Regions from separate parts of the Thalassospira permensis NBRC 106175 genome, predicted to be linked through region 2. Evidence: predicted binding sites of a transcription regulator. Region 2 holds the regulator's gene; the other holds the start of a gene.
The links. The regulator PhoB, encoded in region 2, activates phosphate uptake and scavenging genes when phosphate is short. The targets are predictions, from matches to a motif close to TNTCATAAAACTGTCA.

Region 1 (5,270 bases), 170 kb from region 2:
CCGATTTTACCGGTCGCGAGATCGGGATTTTGCAGTCGTTGCGCGAAATTCCGGGCTTTATGGCCTTCACCGCGATTTTCGTCCTCATCATCCTGCGCGAACAGACCTTTGCCCTGATTTCGCTGCTGGTGTTGGGGATTGGGGTGGCGATTTCGGGCTATTTCCCCACCGTTGTCGGGCTTTATTGCACCACGGTCCTGATGTCGATCGGGTTCCATTATTTTGAAACCATGCAGCAGGCATTGTCGTTGCAATGGGTGAAAAAGGACCGCACCGCGATGGTGATGGGCCGGCAGCTTTCGGCGAAGTCGTTATCGTCGCTGGTGATGTTTGGCATTGTCTGGGCGATGTTGGAACTTCTCGATGTCGAATATCGCTATGTCTATCTGTTTGGCGGGGCCTTGACGATTATTGCCGCGCTGTTTGCCTGGATGGCGTTCCCGAAATTTGCCGATGCCCACCCGCAGACCAAGAAACTGATCCTGCGTAAACGGTACTGGCTTTATTACGCCCTGACCTTCATGAGCGGGGCACGCCGCCAGATTTTCACCGTGTTTGCCGGGTTCCTGATGGTCGAGAAGTTTGGTTATGACGCCGCCACCATTACGCTTCTGTTCCTTCTGAACCATGCGATCAATATGGTGATGGCCCCCAAAATCGGGAAGCTGATCGGCAAGTGGGGCGAACGGAAGGCTCTGACATTTGAATATATAGGGTTGTTCATTGTATTTGTGTCTTATGCCTTTGTCGAAAGCGACAAGCTGGCCGGGGCGCTTTATGTCATCGATCATCTGTTCTTTGCGATGGCGATTGCGATCAAAACCTATTTCCAGAAAATCGCCGATCCGGCCGACATTTCATCCACGGCGGGTGTCAGCTTTACCATCAACCATATTGCCGCAGTGTTCATCCCGGTGGCGTTCGGGTTGTTGTGGCTGATTTCGCCGTCAGCGGTGTTTTTGGCGGGGGCTGCGATGGCGCTGGTGTCACTGGTCCTGGCGCTGAATGTGCCCGATGACCCGGAGCCGGGGAACGAGGTGGTTATGGGATACAAGTCCGATCAACCGATGCTGCGCCCGGCAGAATAGAAAAGCCGCCTTAACTGGTGCAGAATTTCAATATGCCAAACGCCCGCGATCATCTTGCGGGCGTTTTCATTTGTGTTTGCCTTGCTATTTTCGCAAAATCTTCAAATCCTGACCAAACGAACAATCATAATGTCAGGCACGAGCATCGCTTCAACAGGGACCCTTTCACATGTCATATTTTCGTCTGGCCGGTCGTGCATTTTTTGGTCGTGCAGTTGCGGGATCAGTCTTGTCGCTGACGGTCGCACTTGCCAGCGGCACGGCATTGGCCGACAGCGCCGTATCGTTGCGCATTCTGGAAACCACCGATATCCACACGCATCTGGTCAATTACGATTATTATCGCGACAGTTCGTCAGATACGGTCGGTCTGGCCAAGGTCGCGACCCTGTTGAAAAACGCGCGCGGTGAGGCCGAAAACGTCGTCCTGATCGATAATGGTGACCTGATCCAGGGCAACCCGCTTGGCGATTACATGGCAAAGCGCCACGGCCTGAAAGAGGGCGAGGTGCATCCGGTTTACAAGGCGATGAACCTTTTGGGTTATGACGCGGCCAATATCGGCAATCATGAATTCAACTATGGTCTCGATTTCCTGGGCAAAAGTCTTTCGGGGGCCAAATTCCCCTATGTCAGTGCCAATGTGTTTGCCGATGACGGCGATAATGATGCCGAAAATGACAAACCGTATTTTCAGCCCTATGTGATCCTTGATCGTGAATTTACCAATGGCGACGGCAAAAAGCACAAGGCCAAGGTCGGCGTGATCGGGTTTGTCCCGCCGCAGATCATGCAGTGGGACAAGGCCAATCTGGAAGGCAATGTCGTGACCAAGGACATTGTCGAAATGGCCAGAAAATACGTGCCGGAAATGCGCGAAAAGGGCGCGGACATCGTGATTGCGGTGCCGCATTCGGGCCTGTCGACACTGGCACGTGAAGGTATGGAAGAAAACGCCACTTATTATCTGAGCCAGGTTGACGGCATTGATGCCATCCTGTTTGGCCATGCCCATACGGTGTTCCCGTCCGATGCCTATGCAAATATAGACGGTGTCGACCTTGCCAAAGGCACGATCAATGGTGTGGCCGCCGTTATGCCGGGCTTCTGGGGCAGCCACCTTGGCGTGATTGACCTGACACTTTCGGTCAATGATGCCGGGGAATGGAAGGTGACCGACAGCTTTTCGGAAGCACGTCCGATTTATCACCGCGAAGGCCGTGATATCACACCGCTGGTCGATGCCGACCCGGAAGTGATAGAGGCGGTTAAAGAAGAGCACGAGGCAACCATTGCCTATATGCGCGAAGGTGTCGGTACGACGGTCGCCCCGATCAACAGTTTCTTTGCACTGGTGGCTGATGATCCGTCGATCCAGATCGTGACCAATGCCCAGAAATGGTATCTGGAACGTATCCTGAAGGGATCGGAATATGACGGGATGCCGATCCTGTCGGCGGGTGCACCGTTCAAGGCCGGTGGCCGTGGCGGCCCGGAATATTTCACCGACATCCCCGAAGGCAAGATCGCATTAAAGAACGTTGCCGATCTTTATATCTATCCCAATACATTGCGGGCAGTACTGCTTGATGGTGCGCAGGTCCGTGAATGGTTGGAAATGTCGGCCGTACAGTTCAATCAGATTGACCCGAACAGCCGGGAAGATCAGCCGCTGATCAACGAGACATTCCCGACCTATAACTTTGACGTCATTGATGGGGTCAATTACCAGATCGATGTAACCCAACCGGCCCGATACAACGCATCGGGCGAGGTGGTAAACAAGGATGCACACCGCATCATCAATCTGACCTATGATGACAAGCCGGTTGCCGACGATCAGAAATTCGTGGTTGCAACCAACAATTACCGTGCTGGCGGCGGCGGCAATTTCCCGGGACTTGATGGATCAACCGTCATCATCGAAGCACCCGATGAAAACCGTACGGTTCTGGCGAACTATATCCTTGAGGAAAAGGAAATCGATCCGAAGGCCGACGGCAACTGGAGCCTGGCCCCCATCGGGGAGGCATCCAAGGTGACGTTTGTCACCAGTCCCAAGGCATCCTCGGCAATGAACGCACCCGACAATATCAGCTTTGTCGGCGAGGACGAAAACGGCTTTGCCCAATATGTCCTTCAGTCGAAATAGGACTGGACCCGAAACAGAAAAAGCCGCCCATCGGAAGAGGGCGGCTTTTTAATTGGGCGTGCGCGATGACCGTGAAGGTCCGCGACAGCCAGACTGTTACTTTTTGGGACCGTGCGACATATGCGGCGCATTCGGGCGACCCGGAACGTTCCGCGGGCCGTCTTCGCGCGGGTTTTTGCCGTTCAGATAGGCGGCTGCGCAATGTTCGTCGCAGTAAGGTTTGCTCGGCACAGATTTCTTGCCGCAGAAATGGAAGTCTTCATCGCCCGGATCACCGAACGGCCAGCGGCACATACCGGCACCGAGATCAAAGATGCTGATGCCTTTGCTCTGCACTTTCGGGGTCGGTGCCTTTTTCGGCTCGCTCTCTTCGGCGCGGCGCTGGATCGGGGAGGGGCGCTTGGGCAGGCCAAGGCGGTGTGCCTTGCCAACGACGGCGTTTTTGCCAACGCCCAGTTCTTCACCGATGCGTGCTGTGGTCCAGCCCTGATTCCAGAGCGAGGTCAGCAGTTCAATCTTTTCCGGCGTCCAGCTCATTTCGAGTATATTCCGTGTTTCTTTGTCTGCCCGGTGGAAAATCCATAGGCAGGTGCTTATTGTCCGAAGTCAAACAGGGATACAGACGTATCCGCTAATATCACGCGGCGCAAGGGTCTTAGCCATTTTGGACCAATCGGGACCAGTTTGACGACCGGTTTGCTGCACGCGGAAAGATGCGCAATTTGCATGACGGCGCGTCAATGTAAAGGGGAGATCGTCATTTGACATGTTTTTTCGTTTCAGTCGCGGTGTTTATGGCGGGGCATATCGTGCCCGGTCTTCTGCGTGGTGCGATCACGGCAAGGATCGGTCACACGGCATACATTATAACGTTTTCGGTCACGTCGCTGTTCCTGCTGGGGTGGGTCATTTATGAAGTGCGTCATGCGGACTTCATCGCGCTGTGGCCCTACGAAATCTGGCAAAACCATGTGACGCTGACCTTCATGCTGCCTGCCTGTATTTTGTGGGCTGCGGCAATTATTCAACCCTGTCCGTTGTCGATAGGACGAAAAAAAGGCTTTGATCCGGCGCGACCGGGGATCAATCGTTTGACCCGTCATCCGCTGCTTTTGGGCATGATGTTGTGGGGACTTGGGCATATCGTGCCCAATGGTGATCTGGTGGCTTTCATGTTCTTTGGCGGGGCGACGGTTTTTGCCATTGCCGGGTTCTGGCGTATGGAAAAAATCCGCGCCCGCCACATGGACGTGGCCGAATACAAGGCAATCCTTGACGGGACTCGACGGTTTGACGTCGCGTGGCTTGCCAAAGGCGCGCTTGGCTGGCGCGATATCGGGCTGGGAATTCTGCTTTATGTCGTGCTCCTTTGGGCGCATCCCTATGTCATCGGGGTTGATCCATCGGCGGTAATCGGCGGCTGAACCACCATTGACCGCATTTTGCGGTTATGAGGTCTGATGCAGAAAACCTTGCCGCAACGCTTGAAGTTCCAAGGTTTCATTGGAATACTGGTGCAGAATGTCCATCCTGGACAGGTTATTTCTGTGAGGTGTTATGACGTCTCCTGAACTTGCGACCAATCTTGCCCGTTTCGCCGAGATGGAAGGCCGCCACCCCAGACTGCTTCTGGCGACGGCATCGTCGGCGGAAGAACCCCATCACAAGCATGTCGCGACCCTGTTTGCCGATGGCGGGTTTGACGTTGATATCGCCCCGAAAAATTCCGACGCACAATCGATTGCCCGTCAGGCGGTTGATTGCGATGCCGATATTCTGGTTCTGATCCGTTTGTCGCTGACGGCTGAAGACCGGGTGGGGGTAGCCGATGTGATATCGTCGCTGGCCGCCCTTGATGCGGAATATATCAAATTCGGCATTGTCGGGAAAACTGATGACCCGGCGCGTGACAATGTTGATTTCGTCTTTGATCTTGAACATCTGGGAACGGATGATTGCGAGGCGCTGGTCGGTTACATTCTTGAGATTGAAGAAGACCGGGTTGCGCAACATATATAAGGCGTTGCGAT
Region 2 (5,270 bases):
GGGTCGCTTCGGTTAAGTCCGGGCAGGAGTATTTTCGATGGTCGATGAGAAACATCATATCGTCAGTTCGTTTGACGAAGAACTGACCCGTCTTAACAACATCATTTCGCAGATGGGCGGGCTTGCCGAAAGTCAGCTGATTTCCGCCATTCGTGCGATCGTTAAACGGGATTCGGAACTGGCCGAGAAGGTCATTCTTTCCGATCACCGTATCGATACGCTGGAACAGGAAGTGCAGGATTTTGCCGTACGTCTTCTGGCCCTGCGTCAGCCGATGGCAGATGACCTGCGGCAGGTGGTGACCGCGCTTAAACTGTCCAACGATCTGGAACGTATAGGTGATCTGGCGAAAAACATCGCCAAGCGTGCGCAGGTTCTTAACCAGGTGCCGCCGATCCGCCCGGTTCAGGTGATCCCGAACATGGCCAAGCTGTGCCAGGAAATCATCAAGGACGTTCTGGATGCCTATATCGAGGGTGATGCGGAAAAGGCCCAGCGTGTCTGGGCGCGCGATCAGGAAGTTGACGATATGTACAATTCCCTGTTCCGTGAACTGCTGACCTATATGATGGAAGATCCGCGTAACATCACGGCATCGACCCATCTGCTGTTTATCGCCAAGAATATCGAACGTATTGGCGATCATGCGACCAACATTGCCGAAACGATCTATTACCGGATCAAGGGCGAAGACCTGCCGATGGATACTCGGCCAAAAAATGACGCGGCGAACTTTGCCGTCGTAGAACCGAATGAGTGACACTGGAGCATAGGAAGATGGACCCAACGGTTCTTATCGTCGAGGACGAAGCTGCAATCGTAACCATGTTGCGCTACAACCTCGAACGCGAGGGGATGCAGGTTGTCGAAGCCGGGGACGGTGACGAAGCGTTGAAAATTCTGGCCGAAACCCATGTCGATCTGGTCCTTCTGGACTGGATGCTGCCGGTGATGTCAGGGATCGAGGTTTGCCGCCAGATCCGCCGGAAGCCTGAAAGCCGCGATTTGCCGGTGATCATGGTTACGGCGCGTGGCGAAGAAGGCGACCGCATCCGCGGCCTTGATACCGGGGCCGATGATTATGTGACCAAGCCGTTTGCGATTGGTGAATTGCTGGCGCGTATTCGCGCACTTCTGCGTCGATCCGGTCCGGCGCAACCACAAGGGCAGTTGATCTATTCCGATATCGAAATGGATCTGGCCGCCCATCGTGTCAGTCGTAACGGCAAGGCTATCCATCTTGGCCCGACCGAATTCCGTCTGCTGCGTTATTTCCTGGAACATCCGGGGCGGGTTTTCTCGCGCGAGCAGCTTCTGAATGCGGTTTGGGGGCCGAATATCTATGTCGAAACCCGCACGGTTGATGTTCACATTCGTCGTCTGCGCAAGGCATTGAATGACGTCAAGGGAACGCGCGATGTAATCCGCACGGTTCGTGCCGCGGGTTATGCACTGGATGTCGAAGCCGCCTGATTGCGGTTATTCCGGAAGACGAAACGAAAGACCCCCATTCTTGTGATGGGGGTCTTTGTGTTTCAGGTGCTTTTCCTGGATTTTGCCGGTTTGGCAGTTTTTTGTGCCTGGTCTTCGGTTTTTTGGCGCGCGGTGCGCGGGGCAAGTTCGTTCATCAGCAGCATATCGGCACGCCGGAACTTGGCTATTTCGAGATCGATATCTTCCTGCGGGATATCGCAGGCCGCCAGAACGTGATCGGACAGGCGTAAACCGGTTTCAAGTACCTCGGGGATGGCCGCATCGGCACCACTGCGTGACAGCGGACCGATATGGGTGATGTCCTGGGCACGGGCAAAGATTTTCAGATGTGGATAATGCTGTCGCAGCAAGGCGACGGTCTTTTCGGTTGCGTGCGGGTTGCCCATGGCAACGGCGGCAATATGGGCCTGTTCGGTATGGGCGGCACGAAATGTTTCCGGTCGGGACCCATCGGCAAAATAAACCGGCAGACCTTCGGCTCGGCCACGCGAAACCTGTTGGGCATCGGATTCCAGAACGATAAACGGGATTTCCTTGGTGCGCAGCAGACGGGCCAGAACCCGGCCGACGCGCCCGCAACCAATTACCAGAACATGTTTCTGAATGCCGTCGGTTTCATCCGAAATCTCGCTTAGCTGATCGGTTTCCTTGGGATGAAGCTTCTGTTCGATGCGATGGCCGAGCGAAATCAAAGTCGGCGTCAGACCCATCGAAATCGCAACCACCGGGATCAGCATCACGGCGATGTCAATCGGAACCGCCCCGTTCTGCGATGCCAGTGCAAGCATGACGAAGGCGAATTCACCACCGGCGGCCAGGCTCATGGCGACCCGGATTGAAGATGCACGGTTAAAGCCGATCAGCAGGGACAATCCGAAAAGAACCGCTGCCTTTATGACCAGAAGCCCGATCAGCCACAAAATGATCGTTCCGGCCTGACCGATGACCACATTGGCATTGACCGACATTCCCACAGACATGAAGAACAGCGACAGGAAAACACCGCGAAATGGCGAAATGTCGGCTTCGATCTGATGGCGGAATTCGGTCTCGGCCAACATTACCCCGGCGATAAAGGCACCAAGCGCCATTGAAAGGCCCGCGGCTTCGGTCAATGTGCTGGCAGCCAGAACGACAAACAGGGTCCCGATTGCAAAAAGTTCCGGGTTTTTAAGAGCCGCAATATACCGAAAGAGTCGCGGCAGCAGATAACGACCGGTCAGCAACAATACAGCAACCGCCCCCACACCGCTTAGTGCGCTGATCCAGGGGCTGGTTTCGCTCCCGGCATTGCCAGCGGCCTGCACCATGATCAGGAAGGGACCAACCGCAACGTCCTGCAACAGCAGGATGGCAAGGGCTGCACGCCCGAAACGTGTGTGCAACTGGCGCTCATCGGAAAGCTGTTTAAGGATAATGGCTGTTGATGACAGGGCCAGTGCCCCGGCAATTACGATAGAGGCGGGCATATCGTAATTAATCAGCAGCAATACACCGAACATCACGGCCATCGTGACGCCGATCTGCAGGAAACCAAGGGTCGCGAACCGGCCCCCAATCACGCGCAAGCGTTCGCGCGACAATTCAAGACCGATCATGAACAGCAGAAAGACAATGCCAAGCTCGGCGACGGTTGAAATGTCTTCGCGGTCACTGATCAGGCCAAAACCGAAAGGGCCGATGCAAAAGCCGCCGATCAGGAAACCGATGATCGAGTTCGCACGTAATTTCTGTGCCAGCGGGACGGCAATCACCGCGGCGGTCAGGACAAGGAACAGCTCGAAAAGAACGCTGTGTGACATGATGGATTATGCGTCCGGCGCAGATAGGCGTGTAAAGGAAGTCGTTCAAATCAGGATAGCGGAAATACCCCTATGATTTCTATGGAAATTTCGCGTATGAGAGGGCATCTGTGATGGATGACACGTCTTAAGAGCAGGCGACCGCGACGATTGCTTTCGGTATGCGTGCCAGTGTGGGAACCGCATCACACCGATGTGACGAATGGTATTACGACGGGACGACGCAGCTTGCTATTCTGCGTTCGCAATGCCATGTTCCGCTGGCCCGTAAAAGGGCATGAAACAATCAGAAATTTCCCCAAACGAGCAGGCCGGAATTGGAACAGTTCATCCCCTATTTGCAGATTATCGGTGGTCTTGTGCTTTTGACTGCCGGTGGTGAGTTCATTGTTCGCGGTGCTGTCGGTCTGGCGCTGTTGATGGGGGTTTCCAAGATCATTGTTGGTTTGACCGTGGTTGCCGCGGGGACGTCGGCCCCCGAATTTGTCGTGTCGCTGAATGCGGCGCTTGCCGGGTCGGGCGACATCGCGATGGGGAACGTGGTTGGTTCTAACATTGCCAATATTCTTTTGATCCTCGGCGCAACAGCGATTCTAAAACCGATTACGGCATCGCGGACCATGGTTGTACGCGATGGCGGCACCATGCTGCTGGGGACCGTTCTGTTCATCGGGCTTTGCATGTTTGGCGTTGTCGAACGCTGGGCTGGGGCGGTGATGCTGCTGGTTCTGGCAGCGATCTGGTACTTTACCTATCAGCATGACAAAAAAAGCCCGGGTGATGCCAGCCACCTGCATGAAGAAGAAGTCGACGAAGTCGGTGAAGTACCAAGCGGTTGGCTCAAGCCGATTGTTGCCACGGTTATCGGGATTGTCGCCTTGACCTATGGGGCGGATCTGCTGGTGGATGGTGGTGTTTCTGTCGCGCGTCAGTTCGGTGTGTCCGAAGCCGTCATTGGCTTGACCCTTGTCGCATTCGGAACATCGCTTCCTGAACTGGCGGCATCGATTGTTGCGGCGTTCCGCGGGCATTCCGACGTTGCACTTGGCAATGTTGTTGGTTCCAATCTTTTGAACCTGCTGGTGATCATCGGTGGTGTATCGCTGATTGCGCCGATTGCCGTGCCAGACCAGATTCTGCAATCCGATCTTTGGATCATGCTGGCAGTTACCATTCTTTTGCTGGTGGTCGGCTATTTCCTGCGCGGAGTGTCGCGGATCACCGGGATCGTCTTTGTTCTGGCTTATCTGGGATATGTTGCGAGTCTGGTTACGGCATGATTGATCTTCATGCCTGAAACGGTAAATGCGGTTATGGACCGGCTGGCGGGTTTGATTGTAAGTTCCGGAATGACCAAACATAAATGACGGCGGCCGATATTTAAGGGGGCTGCCTTCCCCGGGAAGGGGCGCATCTTGATGAACGGGATGGAAACCAGATGACAGGGAAAATGCCTAAAACGGCTCTTGTAACCGGGGCTGCCAAGCGTATCGGACGGGCTTTATCGCTTGATCTGGCGACACAGGGTTATGATGTTGCCCTTCATTGCCATTCCTCGCGCAGGGATGCGGAACAGCTTGCCGAGGAAATCCGGTCCCTTGGTCGTCGAGCCTGCGTTATTTCCGCTGATCTTGGCAAGGAAGAAGACACCAGCCGTGTCGTACGCGAAGCAACGGCTGCACTTGGCCCGATTGGTGTGCTGATCAATAATGCATCCACCTTTGAATATGATGATATCAGCACCGCCACGCGTGAGGGCTGGGACTATCATATGGAAGCCAATCTGCGGGCACCGTTTGTGTTGTCACAGGATTTCGCCAAACGGCTGCCCGCCGGGCAAAAGGGCGTCATCATCAACCTGATTGATCAGCGTGTCTGGAATCTGACACCGCATTTCATGACTTATACCTTGTCCAAGGCCGGCCTTTGGACGCTGACCCAGACACTGGCACTGGCATTGGCGCCGCACATCCG

Region 1: SMB34_RS01200 (bifunctional 2',3'-cyclic-nucleotide 2'-phosphodiesterase/3'-nucleotidase) is a predicted target of PhoB. The motif match lies at 1,177-1,192, and genes of this name have one in related genera.

What each region holds. Positions count from the first base shown of each region.
Region 1 is NZ_AUNC01000001.1:287,532-292,801, forward strand. Features, by position in the region: gene SMB34_RS01195 (MFS transporter) at 1-1,088, shown strand, start outside; gene SMB34_RS01200 (bifunctional 2',3'-cyclic-nucleotide 2'-phosphodiesterase/3'-nucleotidase) at 1,258-3,240, shown strand; gene SMB34_RS01205 (GcrA family cell cycle regulator) at 3,337-3,777, opposite strand; gene SMB34_RS01210 (NnrU family protein) at 4,002-4,664, shown strand; gene SMB34_RS01215 (hypothetical protein) at 4,798-5,259, shown strand.
Region 2 is NZ_AUNC01000001.1:116,374-121,643, forward strand. Features, by position in the region: gene pstB (phosphate ABC transporter ATP-binding protein PstB) at 1-16, shown strand, start outside; gene phoU (phosphate signaling complex protein PhoU) at 38-760, shown strand; gene phoB (phosphate regulon transcriptional regulator PhoB) at 778-1,473, shown strand; gene SMB34_RS00425 (cation:proton antiporter domain-containing protein) at 1,536-3,296, opposite strand; gene SMB34_RS00430 (calcium/sodium antiporter) at 3,614-4,576, shown strand; gene SMB34_RS00435 (SDR family oxidoreductase) at 4,735-5,270, shown strand, end outside.